Regions from separate parts of the Bacillus sp. 7894-2 genome, predicted to be linked through region 2. Evidence: a T-box and tRNA genes for the amino acid it is inferred to sense, from the RefSeq annotation. Region 2 holds a T-box; the other holds one or more tRNA genes.

Region 1 (10,100 bases), on a different contig from region 2:
CCTTTTCAAAGATGCTTACACGCATGCCAATACGTATCTGGAGTTGGATCAGGACGGAGAGTTTACGGACGATACAGAGGATCTGCTGGAGCTTCTTACGCTTGAAGCGGATGATCTGGATGACGAGCTGTACGAGCAGGATGACTTGATTACGAAGCAGGAACATGCACGGGAATTGCTGGAGTCCGGCCATTTTCCAAAAGCGGTTGAGATTCTGAACTCTGTTATTGATGAGTATCCGGAGTATTGGTCCGCATACAATAATTTGGCCCTGGCGTACTTTTACCTGGGAGAAGTGCAAAAGGCGGCAGATATTTTAGAGAAGGTACTGGAAGAAAATCCGGGTAATCTTCATGCGCTTTGCAACAAGCTGGTCTTTGCTTTTTACGAGCGGGATTTCCGGCAGGTGCGCCTGTTGAAAGAGGCTCTGAAAAAAATCAAGCCGCTTTCGGTTGAACACCAGTTCAAGCTTGGTGCCACATTTGCTTTAACCGGCGAGTATGAGGCTTCCTTTGCATGGCTTCGCAAGCTTCAGAAGAAAGGCTTTGAAGGGGACGGACCATTTTATTACTGGCTATCCTATTCCGCCTATTTCACAGGGCGTGAAGAGCTGGCGAAATCAGCTTGGAAGAAGGCAATTGAAATCAATCCGGAAAAAGAAGGCTTCGAGCCATGGAACGATGAAAAAGTAACCGGCAGCGGCTTTGAAGACCATTACTCTTCCATATTGAAAAAGCTGGAAAGCGACTATATTGAAGAGCGCTTATTCGGCCTCTTCCTAACATCGGTATCCAGCAGACGGGATGAAATACTCATCTCTGAAGCAATTGTAGGAAACAATAAGTTCTCAGCTATAGAGAAGGATTATCTTTCTTACGTTAAAACTGAGCAGGAAGCGCCTGCCCAGGTTCAGGCTGCACACGAAACGGCCCGGCTGTTTTATGAAAACTTCCACCCGATCGGCACGGTGGAAGCCGGACTTTATTTAATGTGGTTTACTATTTTTGCAGAATTGACAAATAACCGGCAGAATATTAAAAACAAAAATGCCTGGGCTGCAGCCATTGAGTATGTCTGGCATAAGCTTCGCAACGAAAAGGTTTCCCAGTCAAAGATTGCAGGAAGATACGGCATTTCCGCTTCAACGATGGGCAAATATGTAAAATCGGTGAATGACCGCCTTCAGTGAGCAGATATTTGGACGGAACACGTGCCAATTTTATAGGATAACAGTAAGAAGGTCATACTATAATATGCGTACTTATAAAGTGTTTTATTAATTACTGGATTTCTGATTACTGAAGGAGTGAATCGCTGTGACTGAAGAAAAAATTTATGATGTCATTATTGCTGGTGCAGGACCGGCAGGGATGACTGCTGCTGTATATACATCTCGTGCAAACTTGTCTACTCTAATGATCGAACGCGGTGTTCCGGGCGGACAAATGGCCAATACAGAAGAAGTGGAAAACTATCCTGGTTTTGACCATATTTTAGGTCCGGATTTATCCACCAAAATGTTCGATCATGCTAAGAAGTTTGGCGCTGAATATGCGTATGGAGATATTAAAGAAATCATTGACGGTGAAGAATACAAAACGGTTGTTGCCGGATCAAAGCAATATAAAACACGTTCAGTCATTATTTCTACTGGTGCCGAGTACAAAAAGCTTGGCATTCCTGGAGAGAAAGAGCTTGGCGGACGCGGTGTATCTTATTGCGCGGTCTGTGATGGAGCATTCTTTAAAGGCAAAGAGCTTGTGGTTGTCGGCGGCGGTGACTCTGCTGTTGAGGAAGGCGTATATTTGACTCGTTTCGCCTCTAAAGTAACAATCGTTCATAGACGGGACCAGCTTCGTGCGCAGGCAATTCTGCAGCAGCGCGCGTTTGACAATGAAAAAATTGACTTCATCTGGAACACGACAGTGAAGGAAGTCAATGACAAGGACGGAAAAGTGGGAAGCGTAACACTTGTTTCTGCTGAAACCGGCGAAGAAAGAGAATTCAAGGCGGATGGTGTATTCATCTATATCGGCATGGTTCCTCTTTCCAAGCCATTTGAAAGCCTTGGCATCACAAACAGCAGCGGCTATATCGAAACAAATGAAAGAATGGAAACAAAGGTGGAAGGCATTTTTGCAGCAGGAGATATCCGCGAGAAGTCCCTTCGCCAAATCGTTACAGCTACAGGTGATGGAAGCATCGCTGCCCAAAGCGCCCAGCACTATGTGGAAGAATTAATGGAAAGCCTGAAAGCGAAGAAATAATTTTTAGAAAAAATAGCCACTGGTTGAAAAGTTTTACAAAAAGTCATGGGGTTTTAATTCTCCTGTAACCTTGATGAAATAAAATTCGGGTAGTATAGGAATAGAAATTGACCCCCTTTTAAAGATATAATCCTTTTTAAAGCACAGGCACATGCCTGTGCTCTTTTTTTGCGTAAATACAGTATGATTTGAAGAAGTTTTTTAGAAACCTGTATTCATTGTGGCTCTAAGACAAAAATAGTATAATGAAAAGAATAATAAAAGTACGTTAGCCAGCCTTTGCTTTTATGAAAAGGGCGGCAGCGGCCTGATTTTGAAAATTAGAGGTGAAATGTGTTGCAGCGAGTCACGAACTGTGTGTTACTGAAAGACGATAAAGTATTGCTTTTACAAAAGCCGAGAAGAGGCTGGTGGGTGGCCCCGGGCGGTAAAATGGAGCCGGGTGAATCAGTGAGGGACTCGTGCATCCGTGAGTTCAGGGAGGAAACAGGCATCTATCTGCGCAATCCGAATATTAAAGGCATTTTTACGTTCATCATGAAGGATGGCGAAAAGGTTGTGCAGGAGTGGATGATGTTTACTTTTCTGGCTACAGCTTCTGATGGGCTGAACCTGGATGAATCAGAGGAAGGCAAGCTTCGCTGGCATCCGTTTTCAGAGATAAAGAATCTGCCGATGGCTGCCGGTGATTCGCATATTTTGGAGTATATGATTCATGGCCAGGGAATGATTTATGGAACATTTACGTATACGCCGGATTTTGAATTGCTTAGTTACAGGCTGGATCCAAGCTGAATTTGACAGATACAGGGGGAAATAAAAATGAGTACGGGTGCAGTTAATGATACTCAAATGGTGATTATTACGGGAATGTCAGGGGCGGGGAAAACAGTAGCCATCCAAAGCTTTGAAGATCTTGGCTTCTTCTGTGTAGACAATTTGCCGCCGACGCTGCTTCCTAAATTCCTTGAACTTATGAAGGAATCCGGGAATAAAATGAATAAGGTGGCATTGGTGATGGATTTGCGCGGACGTGAGTTTTTTGACCACCTGTTTAAGGCGCTCGATGAATTGTCCGAGACATCCTGGGTCACTCCGCAGATTTTATATCTTGATGCGGATGATTCCACACTCGTCAGAAGATATAAAGAAACAAGACGGTTCCATCCCCTTGCACCATCAGGATTGCCTCTGGAAGGCATCAAGCTTGAACGTGAGCTGCTCGAGGAATTAAAAGGCAGGGCACGGCTGATTTATAATACTTCACAAATGAAACCGAGGGAATTGCGCGAGAAAATACTTACGGAATTCTCATTGAATAAAAAAACAATATTTACGGTTAACGTCATGTCTTTTGGCTTTAAGCATGGAATTCCAATTGATGCCGACCTGGTATTCGATGTCCGGTTCCTTCCGAATCCCCATTATATTGAACATATGAGGCCGAAGACAGGTTTGGATGCAGAGGTATCGGGCTATGTGCTGAAATGGACGGAAACCAGTAAATTCTTGGAGAAGGTTACGGAGCTGCTGAGCTTTATGCTTCCGCATTATAAGCGGGAAGGGAAGGCTCAATTGGTGGTGGCAATTGGATGTACGGGAGGCCAGCACCGTTCGGTAGCGCTGACGGAATATATTGCAGACTACTTCAGCAAGGATTACAATACGGCAATTACCCACCGTGACATCGACAGGAGAAAGGAAAACATCAAATGAACCGACAGCCAAGAATCGTCATCATCGGCGGAGGAACGGGGCTGCCTGTCCTCTTAAGGGGACTGAAGCAGTACCCTGTTGATATTACTGCCATTGTGACAGTAGCCGATGATGGCGGCAGCTCAGGGAGATTACGGAATGATCTTCATATCCCGCCGCCCGGTGACATCCGCAATGTGCTGGCCGCTCTTTCAGACGTTGAGCCGCTCATTGAGGAAATGTTCCAGCATCGCTTTGCGACTTCTAATGAATTGTCCGGGCACTCGCTTGGCAATTTAATTCTCGCGGCAATGACCTCGATTACCGGAAACTTTGTTCATGCAATTCAGGAAATGAGCAAGGTGTTAAACGTAAGGGGAAAGGTACTGCCTGCTGCCAACCAGAGTGTGGTTCTTCATGCTGAAATGGAAGACGGGACCATCGTATCGGGAGAATCAAAGATTCCTTATTCCGGCAAAAAAATCAAGCGGGTGTTTTTAACTCCTAAAAATATTAAAGCCCTGCCTGAATCACTGCAGGCAATCAGACAGGCTGACATGATCATCATTGGTCCCGGAAGCTTATATACAAGTATTCTTCCAAACTTGCTTGTTCCCAGGCTCGGACGTGAGGTCTGTCAATCGAAAGCGAAAAAAGTTTATATATGCAATTTAATGACACAGGCAGGCGAGACGCTCGACTATACAGCGAGTGACCATGTCAAAGCGCTGTATGCTCATATGAGCTGTGCTTTTATCAATACCATCCTGGTAAACAATGAAGAAATTCCTGCTCATATTCAGGAGCGGTACAGCGAGGAAATGGCAAGGCCTGTTGTGTATGATACGGGTGCACTTGCCGAATTGGGCCTTGATATTATGCCCGGTGAAATTGTCAGCCACAAAGGCGGGATCATTCGCCATGATACAAAAGAAGTTGCCCAAATGCTTTATGATTTAATTTTACATGAAACCAATAGACGTTTTAACGCGTAATATAAAGGTGTAAAAGGGCTTTTGCCAGTAAAAAAATAAACTGTGCATACGTTTGCTCAGTAAAGAATATCTTTTTATATGTCTCTGGCTAAGCACTTTTACGGATAGGGGGTGAAGGGATGTCTTTCGCTTCGGAAACGAAAAAAGAATTGACGAACCTGGAATTAAAAGACTGCTGCGGCAAAGCGGAATTGTCCGCCTTAATCCGGATGAATGGGTCACTTTCTTTTTCCAGCCGGAAATTGATTGTGGATATACAGACGGAGAATGCAGCCATTGCAAGAAGGATTTACACGCTGATTAAAAGGAATTACAGCGTTCAGGTCGAGCTCCTGGTCCGGAAAAAAATGCGGCTGAAAAAGAACAATGTATATATTGTCAGGCTGACGGAACAGGCCAGCATGATTCTTGATGACCTGAAAATTTTAAGTGAGGGATTCGTATTTACACACGATATCTCCAAAGAGCTCATAAAAAAGAAATGCTGTAAGCGTTCTTATCTGCGCGGTGCATTCCTTGCCGGGGGATCGGTAAACAATCCGGAAACCTCATCCTATCATCTGGAGATCGCTTCACTTTACAAGGAGCATAATGACGCTCTTTGTGAACAGATGAATACGTTCGGGCTGAACAGCAAAACGCTTGAACGGAAAAAAGGCTATATCACGTATTTAAAGGAAGCCGAAAAAATAACGGAATTCCTGAATATTGTCGGGGCACATGCATCTCTGCTCCGGTTTGAAGACATCCGGATTGTCCGCGATATGAGAAACTCAGTCAATCGACTCGTGAATTGTGAAACAGCGAACTTAAACAAAACCATCGGGGCGGCCTTGCGCCAAGTGGAGAATATCCGCTTTATTGACCAGACAGTTGGACTGCAGATTTTGCCCGATAAACTGAGGGAAATAGCCGAATTGCGTGTAACATACCAGGATGTCACCTTAAAAGAGCTTGGGGAGATGGTCTCAGGCGGAAATATCAGCAAATCAGGCATTAATCACCGATTAAGAAAAATAGATGAAATCGCTGAAAAACTCAGAGCAGGCAGCACCATAGATGCTCACTAATGGAGGCATCAGCAGGGAGGAGATATACAATGGCAGAGAAACAGGTAGAAGTTAAGCTGAAGACAGGATTGCAGGCCCGTCCGGCAGCATTGTTCGTACAAGAGGCCAATCGGTTCTCATCCGATATATTCCTGGAGAAGGATGGAAAGAAGGTAAATGCAAAAAGCATTATGGGGCTAATGAGCCTGGCTGTAAGCTCAGGATCAGTTATTACCCTGAAGGCTGAGGGAAACGACGAAAACGAAGCTCTCGAAGCGCTGGCAAACTATATTCAGAAGGAAAACTAAAACAACTCGCATCGGGAAGATGCGAGTTGTTTTTTTACAGCTGTCTAGCTCCAGCGCCTACCCCTCGAGGAGTCGGGGATGAGCAAGGCGCTTCCGCTTTTCTTATTACTTATCTTTCTTTTCTTCCAAAGAGTTTCTGGTAATGATCTGGTCAACCAAACCGTATTCAAGAGCTCTTTCAGCTGTCATAAAGTTATCGCGGTCTGTATCTTTTGCAATGACTTCAAGCGGCTGTCCTGTACGCTCTGAAAGGATCGTGTTTAATTTTTCGCGAAGGAAAAGGATGCGCTTTGCAGCGATTTCAATTTCAGTCGCCTGTCCTTGTGCACCGCCAAGTGGCTGGTGAATCATAACTTCAGCGTTTGGAAGAGCAAAACGCTTTCCTTTTTCACCTGCTGCAAGAAGGAATGCACCCATGGATGCAGCCATACCGATACAAATGGTTTGTACCTTTGGCTTGATGAATTGCATCGTATCATAAATAGCCATACCAGCTGTAATGCTTCCGCCAGGGCTATTAATGTAAATGGAAATGTCCTTTTCAGGGTTTTCAGCTTCAAGGAATAACAGCTGGGCAACAATGGAGTTTGCCACATTATCATCAATTCCGCTTCCGAGCATAATGATGCGGTCTTTTAAAAGGCGGGAATAAATATCATAAGCGCGCTCCCCGCGATTTGTTTGTTCAATAACTGTAGGGATTAAGTTCATTTTCCAATTCCTCCTTCAAGATAAGGTCAACATACATGATGAACAAGCATGTTCTTCCAAGTAAAGAAAATTTTTTAACTCCTATGTATTATCATGATACACTGATGGTCAATTAAGGTCAAACGAATCGCATAGAAATAGCAGCTGATTCGTTCGACACTTTTTTCTGTGCTGTGCTATCTCATTCCATGATACCCATTGTTCCGATTTTTAAAACTAAAAGGAGGCTTGCAAAGTGAATAAACATAGCATATAATAAGTTATCGTAGCGGCTGAGCGCTTAGTCAGCCAGTTTCTATACTATTTGCCCTCGTGGTGCAACGGATAGCACGTAAGATTCCGGTTCTTGAGATGTGGGTTCGATTCCTGCCGAGGGCGCTAGCAAAACTCCTTGTCTGATATGGACAGGGAGTTTTTATTTTTACGCTTTCCGCACGTAAATCTAAAAAACTCTCTTAATTTAAGCCTATCGTTAAAAAAACCTAAAAAATCCGCAGGTTTCACCATAAAAAATGAATATTCCCCCCTCAGCCACGCATATTGTGAAGTATTCAGAAAGAAGTGCCGGTGCGATTGGTGATTGCCAGGATATTTCCATACAACATTTTCTGTGAATATTGTAAAATGGGGACAGGGGGAATGTACGATGAATTTGAAAGCTGGGTTATGGCAGCAGCAGACAATGAAATTAACAATGACACAGGAGCTGACGCAGGCGATTGCCCTTCTGCAATACAGCACACAGGAGCTTTCTGCTTTCCTGGAAAGCAAGGCGCTTGAAAATCCCCTTCTAAAAGTAGAGTCCGGACATGTCCAGACGATGGATCCCCGTTATGACCGTGTCAAACCGACAAGGATAAAAGCCGAAAAAGATAAAATAAATTGGATTGAGCAGATTGGCTGCGGAAAGACCGTGCTGCTTGATGAATATTTGAAATCACAGCTTCATTTGAAATTAAACAGGGATGAACAAAAAGTGATTGAGCATCTTATTGACAGCCTTGATGAAAACGGTTACTTCCGGGCGGACCTGAAGGCATTAGCCGATGCTCTTAACATGCCCCTTGAGAAAGTGGAGCAGATGCTTGAAGAGCTGCAGGAACTTGAGCCCGCCGGCGTTGGTGCAAGAAATCTTCAGGAGTGTCTGTCCCTCCAGATTAAGAGATTGCCGCAAGAAAATGAACTGGCTGAAATCATTATAGATGAATACTTTACCCTGTTTGCTGAGAAGAAGTGGAAAGAAATCGCAAAACAACTCGGTGTGGAGCTTAGAGACATACAGACGGTATTCGACCTTGTTCAGACGTTGAATCCAAGGCCGGCTTCATCCTTCCAGAGCGAAAAATCCGCCTACATAACACCGGACGTGATTATTCAGTGGGATGGCAGCTCTTTTTCAGTCAGTGTGTTTGATGAAGTACTTCCCAAAATCAGCTTTAATGAACCTTATTATAAAAAGTTCTCGGCTAGTGGTGATCGAAATGTCAGCCGTTTCCTGCAGGAAAAGCAGCAGGATTATCAATGGATTATAAGAAGTATTGAGCAGAGGAAAGAGACTCTTGCAAATGTGACTCTTAAAATTGTTGAAAAGCAGCAGGACTTTTTCATTAAAGGGCCAGCACATCTGAAGCCGATGACAATGAAGGAAATATCAGATGAACTCGACATTCATGAATCAACAGTGAGCAGGGCAGTCCGGGAAAAGTATGCGCAAACGCCATTTGGGACGTATGAGCTGAGATCGTTCTTCTCCAGCACGATCAAAACGACATCTGATGAGAATACGTCTTCACAGCAGGTCAAGACGATTATTGGTAAAATGATAGAAAAAGAAAATAAACAAAAGCCTTTATCTGATCAGGAGCTTGTGAAGCTGCTGAAGGAAAAAGAGGGGATGGTTGTCAGCAGAAGAACGATTGCGAAATATCGGGATCAGCTGGGCATCCCGTCATCATCCAAACGGAAAAGGTATGACTGACAAAGGAGATTTGCTGATTGAAACAGCCAGAGCTAGTGTTTTATACACGCAGCAGATGCCCGCTGTGTGATAAAGCTAAGAGTGTGTTAGTTGAATTAAAGAGAGAATATGAATTTACGTTAATTGAAAAAGATATTGATGAGAGCGATGTACTGACTGAGAAGTATGGACTTATGATTCCGGTCGTTGAAATTGAAGGGCGTGAAGTGCAGTTCGGGCATATTGACCCTATTACAGTAAGTGAAGCGCTTACAGAAAAAAACTGAGTTTTATCAGTTGATTTCAATACTCACTCTTGCTATTATTGAGAAGAAGCAAGGGTGATTTTTTTTGTAGTAAGTGGGACATAATATGTCTATGCGGGACAAAAAATGACCACATATGATGAAGGAGCTTTCCGGATGTACTCACTAATTGATATTCAAAAAAGATTATTGCCTGATATGCTTGCGGTTATGCAGAAGCGTTATGGGATTCTTCATTACATTGGGCTGATGGAGCCGGTTGGAAGAAGAAGCCTTGCAGTCAGTATGGGGTTGACGGAAAGAGTGCTGAGAAGTGAGGTTGAATTTTTAAAAGACCAGAACCTGATCCGCATTTCAAGTACAGGAATGAGTCTTTCTCCCGATGGCAAAGAATTACTCGGAGCTCTTGAAGGAATAATGAGAGATATTTCGGGTATAGCCGTAATGGAGCAGGAATTATCCCGAAAGCTTGGCATTCGCCAGGCGATCATTGTTTCCGGAAACAGCGATGAATCTCCATGGGTGAAGCAGGAGCTTGGCAGAGCAACAGCATTGTGTATGAAATCAAGCCTCAAAGGAAAAAATATCATCGCAGTTACAGGCGGGTCCACAATGGCAGCCGTAGCGGAGATGCTTACTCCTGATCTTGCCGAACGTGATTGGCTGTTTGTGCCGGCACGTGGCGGAATAGGCGAAGATGTTAAAAACCAGGCTAACACCATTTGTGCCAAAATGGCTGATCATACTGATTCCAGGCACCGTGTCCTGTATGTGCCGGACCAGGTAAGCAGGGAGATGTATGAAAGCATTATTAAAGAACCCAATATTAAGGAAGTAATCACCCAGATCAAA
Region 2 (6,531 bases):
GACCTGAAACAGCTGCAACCAGAAGAAGTCCGCCAAATGTGATGAAGATGCTCCTCTGGATGGTTGGAATTCCTTTGCCTGCCTTGCCGCTTGCAAAAATGAACACGGCAAAAGTAACCGCAGATAATAAGCCATAAATCAGGCCATCCGCTTGAATAGTATGTGAGCCGGAATTAATCAGGTTGCTTGCAAATACTGTTCCTATTATGAGCAGAATCGAAGAAATGATTTTGGCTTTGCTGGGCATCTTTCTTTCATACAGTGCTTCAAAAAGAATTCCAATCCAGGTGAACTGAAATAAAAGGACAACAGCGATGGAGGCCGGGTTCCGGTCAAGGCTCATTCCATACAGAATGCCCGTTAAGCTTAAGGAGGCGCCGGTCAATAACAAAGCTGCCGCTTGTTTAATGGTGATTTTCGTTCTTTTGATAAATGGGAAAGAAAGCAATAATAAAAGGAGCCCAATTAAATACTGGCTTCCGGTCAGTTCGGGAACAGAGTGGCCGGCCTGGAGTCCGAGCTTAACAATGGATGCCAGAATGCCATAACTGCATGCGCCCAGAAAAATAAAGAATGAATACTTTAAGTTTGCCATTATGGATACTCCTTTCCGAAAATAAAATGAAGCAATCAGGTCAATCATAACACCTCAGAGAGCATAAATGGCAAAGTTTTTTTTAGTACAAAAATAAGAGCCAGTGACCATTCTCACTGACTCTCTTGCAAAGATAGATTATTCTCCTAAGTAGGCTTGCAGCATCCAAATATGCGTATCCAATTTTTCCATTAGCCCGATGGCAAAGTCGTTTGTCACGTGATCTTCCTGCTCCTCGGCAAGCTGGGCTAAAGAATGTAATTGCTCTTTTATATGCTTATAATCGGAAGCAAGAGCAGCAACCATGTCTTCTGCTTTGTGTTCCCCATTAGATTCTTCAAGAGTCGTAATGCTTAGGAATTCCGTCAAGCTTGCTGCCGGTGTGCCGCCGATTGCAAGCAGGCGTTCCGCTGCCTCATCCACAACTTCCGCCGCTTCACTATATAATTCTTCGAACTTTTCATGAAGGGTAAAGAAAAGAGGGCCTTTTACAAACCAGTGGTAGCGATGCAATTTCGTATAAAGGACACTCCAGTCAGCAATTTGTACGTTTAATGCCTCATGTAATTTTTCCATCGTAATTCCCCCTAAGTTATTTATATACTAATTATAACAAATATTAATTTATAATCAATACTTATTTATAATTATTATAAATAAGGGAACAACAGTATAACCGTTGTCAATTATGGTAAAGTGATATAGTACCTATTAATAGCAGTGATAGTTAGTGAGGAATATAAATGGAATATGTTTTCTTTATTACTCTCGGGGCACTTATTAGTGTGCTCTCCGGTTTTTTTGGGGTAGGCGGGGGATTCATTCTTACTCCAACGCTTATGCTTTTTGGTTTTTCTCCAGTGGAAGCGATCACCACAAGTTTGCTGTTTTCGATTGGAACGTCCCTTTCAGGCATCTCCGCTCATATCAGGCTGAAAAATATAAGGCTTAAGCAGGGGCTGATACTTGGATTAAGCGGAATGGCAGCTACTCAGGCCGCCCATCCATTTGTTCTTTTTCTTGAGAATAAAGGCTGGGACACGTGGGCCGTGCCTGCTTTTTATATCATATTGCTGTCTTATTTTGCTTTGAGCATGCTGAAAAGAAGAGAAAAGTCAGCCCATGCTGTTCACTCTTCTGACCATTCGCCTTCCATTGTGAAGATGGTGCTGATTGGATTTTTTGCAGGATTTGTTTCTACTACATTAGGGGTTGGCGGCGGTTTTATTATGGTGCCTTTATCGGTCGCCTATTTAGGGATGATGCCGAAAAATGCGGTAGGGACCAGCTTGTTTGCTGTCATGTTAATCGTATCCGCAGGCTTCCTGTCCTACGTTTCCACTGTCAGCATTGATTATTGGATTGGCCTTTCACTCGTAGGAGGAGGCCTCATTGGCTCACAGTTTGGTGCGAAACTTACCTCTTATTTTGAGAACGAAGAGATCACGTATATGCTCGGAGCCTTATATATGGCGACAGTCGCAAGTGTGATACTGAAATTAATGCATTTGAATTATACCGGTTTAGTGCTGATGGCCATTTTTGTCGGCGGATTTCTGGTAAGAAGTCTTGTGAAAATGCAGAAAGCAAAAGCCCGGACAAAGGCAAAAAGGGAGAGGCCATAACGGCTTCTCCTTTTACATTTGGCGCAGTACCTTCATGCCGAGTGTCTGCATGCCATCTGTAAGAACAATGGCGACTGCTTTGACGAGGGCAAGTCTTGCCTGGATGCCGGCATCCTTCTCCAGGATTCTTACCTGCCCGTAATATTTATTGAAGGCCTGGGCCACATCCATCAGATATTTAGCGAGAACGGAAGGGGAAAGTTGCCGATAAGATTGTCTGATTTTCTCAGGATATTGATAGAGCAGCTTAATAATTTCCCAGCTGTAAGAATCGGATAGCCCATTTGCAGCAGATGGTATATCATCTGCCTTGCGGAGCAGGGAATAGGCCCGGGCATTGGTATATTGCAGATAGGGACCTGTTTCTCCTTCAAATGTCAGCATATCTTCAAGGGAAAATTCAATATTGTTCATGCGGTCATTTTTCAGATCATGGAACAAAATGGCTCCGATGCCAACTGCATCAGCGACTTCATTTTTATTTTCCAGACCGGGATTTTTAGCCTCGATATTGCCTTTTGCAAGAAGAACTGCTTCATCCAGGACCTCCTCCAGAAGGATGACTCTTCCTTTTCTGGTAGACATCTTTTTTCCGTCTTTTAAGTAGAGACCGAACGGGACATGTGTCATACTGTCTGCCCACTCATAGCCCATCTTTTTGATCACGCTTTTGACCTGCCTGAAATGGATGCTTTGTTCCTGGCCGACAATATATAGGGAGTGATCAAATTGATAATTTTCTCTTCTGTAAAAAGCTGCAGCCAGATCCCGTGTTGCATAAAGAGTCGCTCCGTCGGATTTTTTGATCAGGCAGGGAGGCAGGTCTTCATCAGGAAGCTCAACGACCTCCGCACCATCTGATTCAGCCAGCAGATCTTTTGCCATCAGCTCCTCTATGACGGGTTTCATTTTATCGTTATAAAAAGCTTCGCCATTGTATGAATCGAAATGAATGCCAAGCCTGTCATAAACCCGCTGGAATTCCTTCAATGATTCATCTCTAAACCAATTCCAGAGGTCCTGTGCTTCTTTATTACCGTTTTCAAGCTCTTTGAACCAGGAACGTGCCTCATCTTCAAGGGATGGATCAGGCTCTGCTTCTTCATGGAACCGTATATAAAGGCTGAGCAGCTCCCTGATCGGATGCTCCTTCACCTTATCCGGATTGCCCCACTTTTTATAAGCGGTGATCAGCTTGCCGAATTGTGTGCCCCAATCGCCTAAGTGGTTGATTCTGACAGCGGTATAACCGCATTTTCCGGCCAGGTTTCCGAGGGCATTTCCAATGACGGTTGACCGCAGATGACCCATGGAAAAGGGCTTGGCGATGTTGGGTGAAGAGAAATCAAGCACGGCTGTTTTGCCTGCACCATCCTTCAGCAGTCCAAATTCTTTTCCATCCTTCAGGATTTTTTCCAGTATGACTGCACTTGCAGCATCTTTGGAAAAAAAGATATTAATGTAGGGCCCGGCAGCTTCCGCTCTTTCAATGTACGGTCCTTTTATCTGGAAAGCAGCCTCTTCAGCAATGGAGGCAGGTGATTTCCTGAATGCTTTTGCCAGTGTAAAACAGGGAAAAGCAAGATCGCCATGTGCCGGATTCTTTGGCGTTTCGATTAAGTCTGAAATGGCTTCCTCAGAAAGCTGCCCATTCAGCACAGATGCCAGCTGATCTGCGAATATCGCTTTGAAATTAATCATTTTAAACACACCTCCCTGAAAATAAAAAAGCCCGCCTCTATATAAAATAGAGACGAGCTGAAATCTTCCCGCGGTACCACTCTGATTGTCCAAAGGACCTCTTGCGAAAGGACGTTTCAATTTATTTGAACACATTCCTTAAGGGGTTTGATAACGGGACTCCTTACCCGGCACAGCCTATTTTACTTTCAGCTGTGCATCTCCGAAGTGCGCTTCACAAAAAGGATTTCCGACAGGCTTGCACCGGCCCTGTCTCGCTTTTAGGAAAGAACCCTTTGCTACTCTCTTCATCATAGACACTAAATATATTACTGTTATTATACGCGGTTGGAATTATTTTGCAACATAATTTGAATCAGTTGAAAACATATAGTTTTTGTGATGGTAGCGAATGCTGAATATCAGTCCCATGGCCATCATGTTTCCCATAAGTGAGCTTCCGCCGTAGCTTATAAACGGAAGCGGAATGCCGGTGATTGGCAGGACCTGAATAGTCATTCCGATATTTTGGAATACATGGAAGGTGATCATGCTGATGACCCCGACGCAAATATAGGTATTAAAAGGGTCAGTCGTCTCAAGGCCTGTTTTCGTTAAGTGATAGATAAGCAGAAAGAAAAGGCTGATTACTACACTGGCGCCGAAGAAGCCATATTCCTCGCCAATGACGCTGAAGATAAAATCAGTGTGGGCATCAGGCACATATACCTGCCTGTCGGTAAAGCCTTTACCGGAAATCAAACCCGAGCCGATAGCGAGCATGGAATTATACAGCTGCATTCCGGCCCCCTGCTTGTGATTGACCGGGTCAAGCCAGGAATAAATCCTGCTGAACTGATAGGGGTCAATCCCAAGGTATTTCTCTAAAATCTCCGGTGCTATGATCACCAGGTATAGAACGGTTCCTGCTAAAGCACCGAGGATTCCATAAATCGGAACAAGGATTTTCCAGGTGATTCCGGATACCAGGATGATTCCTGCTAATATCGCGATGATGACAAGGGCGGTACCCAGGTCTTCGATAATAATCAATCCTAATGGAGGCAATGTGACTGCTCCTAGTTTGATTAGGAGAAAAAAGTCCGTGCCGGCTGTCTTAGCCTGAAACTTAAGATGGTGGTCAGCGATGATTTTGCTGAGAGCGATAATAAGGAACACCTTTACGAATTCTGAAGGCTGCACTGAACCGAGTCCGGGAATGATATACCACAATGTAGCCCCTTTGCGTTCTGGTGCAATACTTTCCGGTGCAATGAATAGCCCGACAAGCAATAGGATGCCTAAACCGTACAGCAGCCATGTGAGTCTCCGGATTTGCTCGCTGTCAAAATACATGACAATCCCTACAATGACAGCACCAACAATATAATTTTTAATTTGTGATATAACAAAATTCCCTTCATATTGATTGGAAGATTGTCCGCTGTATATCGCAATGCAGCTGATGAGAAAAAACAGCAGCAGGAGAAAGCATAACGTCCAATCAAATCGGTCTGAGAATCTATTATTCTGGTTCATTATATACACCTGGTTTCTTTACCTTTTTACATTTTTATCCTACCAAAGAAAAATTAACCTTACAATCGAGAAAGGGATTTCATTAGTTAGACGAATAAATTACCATGATGGTTTCCTGTATTTTCAAAAAAACGGATTAAAAATTTTTTCTCATCTGCAAAGATATTTTCAGATATTTTTGCTACAATAAGAGGATAAAATACTGGAAGTTTGGCAGGCAGTTTCATAAGAAGCTGTCTTTTTATCAATTTGGCTACGGTTCGGAGGTTTCGTCATTGAAAAGAAGGAATCAAACTATTCGTGATCTCATCTACATCCATCTTAATGAACAGGATCAGTATGTAATGACATATGGAATTGAGTTTGCAGAGTTTGCCCAGACTCTTTCAGATTCTATTAATAATTTACTGCTGTTAAAGCACCGTTATGAACATGGGGACTTTAATAGCCACACGATGTTCGATTATGTGTCAAGGGACAAGCTGGGCAGGCTGGTTGAGGATGATGTATACGGCTATGGCGATTTTTGCTGGATTGACTTCGAGGAAGAGGAAGCGGTGAATGAGCTTCCGGGCCAGACAATTGCGGAGCTTCTTTATCTCGGCCATATTAAAGAGCATCTTAAGCTGCCATTTTACAATTATCTGAGCAACCGGTATGTGTACCTTGCCCATGACGATGGCTGGTTTAACCGCACTTATTATCGCGATCTGAACGATTTTTACCGTATGCTTGGGGAAGTGATCCCCGGGAAAATGGGACAGATGAAGGTAGAAAAAACGCTCCTTGGCATTAAGAAGAAAAAGACGTATCCTCCTATTACCAGAGATGTCCTGCTTTCATTAAAGCCCCTCATGAAAGAAGGAGCGGTCCTTTCCATTAAGGATATCGAACAGAATCGGGTCAGGATCGAGATTCCAATTTGGATTATTGGTGATTTTGCTAATATGGATGATATGTATGATGAGTACGAAGCCATAGTAAAAGAGCCATGTGAGGCAAAGATTGTGTTCGATAAGAAGACAAAAGAATGGAAAATATACTCTCGTTAGAATTCTGAACTTTTTTACAACATTCCGCAATTTTCTATTA

Evidence for each region. A T-box is a leader RNA that pairs with one kind of tRNA and senses whether it is charged. The one in region 2 lies ahead of argS (arginine--tRNA ligase), so its partner is inferred to be a tRNA-Arg.
Region 1: it encodes a tRNA-Arg, which carries the amino acid that the T-box ahead of argS (arginine--tRNA ligase) is inferred to sense. The anticodon was not compared.

Annotation. Positions count from the first base shown of each region.
Region 1 covers NZ_NPDG01000037.1:22,647-32,746, forward strand. The annotation lists gene CHI10_RS06515 (tetratricopeptide repeat protein) at 1-1,189, shown strand, start outside; gene trxB (thioredoxin-disulfide reductase) at 1,317-2,267, shown strand; gene CHI10_RS06525 (8-oxo-dGTP diphosphatase) at 2,604-3,062, shown strand; gene rapZ (RNase adapter RapZ) at 3,090-3,983, shown strand; gene CHI10_RS06535 (gluconeogenesis factor YvcK family protein) at 3,980-4,957, shown strand; gene whiA (DNA-binding protein WhiA) at 5,077-6,027, shown strand; gene CHI10_RS06545 (HPr family phosphocarrier protein) at 6,057-6,314, shown strand; gene clpP (ATP-dependent Clp endopeptidase proteolytic subunit ClpP) at 6,420-7,025, opposite strand; tRNA gene CHI10_RS06555 (tRNA-Arg) at 7,332-7,403, shown strand; gene rpoN (RNA polymerase factor sigma-54) at 7,672-9,003, shown strand; gene CHI10_RS06565 (glutaredoxin family protein) at 9,021-9,269, shown strand; gene CHI10_RS06570 (sugar-binding transcriptional regulator) at 9,405-10,100, shown strand, end outside.
Region 2 covers NZ_NPDG01000137.1:468-6,998, forward strand. The annotation lists gene CHI10_RS19555 (EamA family transporter) at 1-595, opposite strand, end outside; gene CHI10_RS19560 (Dps family protein) at 734-1,171, opposite strand; gene CHI10_RS19565 (sulfite exporter TauE/SafE family protein) at 1,339-2,220, shown strand; gene argS (arginine--tRNA ligase) at 2,233-3,918, opposite strand; T-box leader at 3,967-4,224, opposite strand; gene CHI10_RS19575 (FtsW/RodA/SpoVE family cell cycle protein) at 4,255-5,439, opposite strand; gene CHI10_RS19580 (hypothetical protein) at 5,715-6,491, shown strand.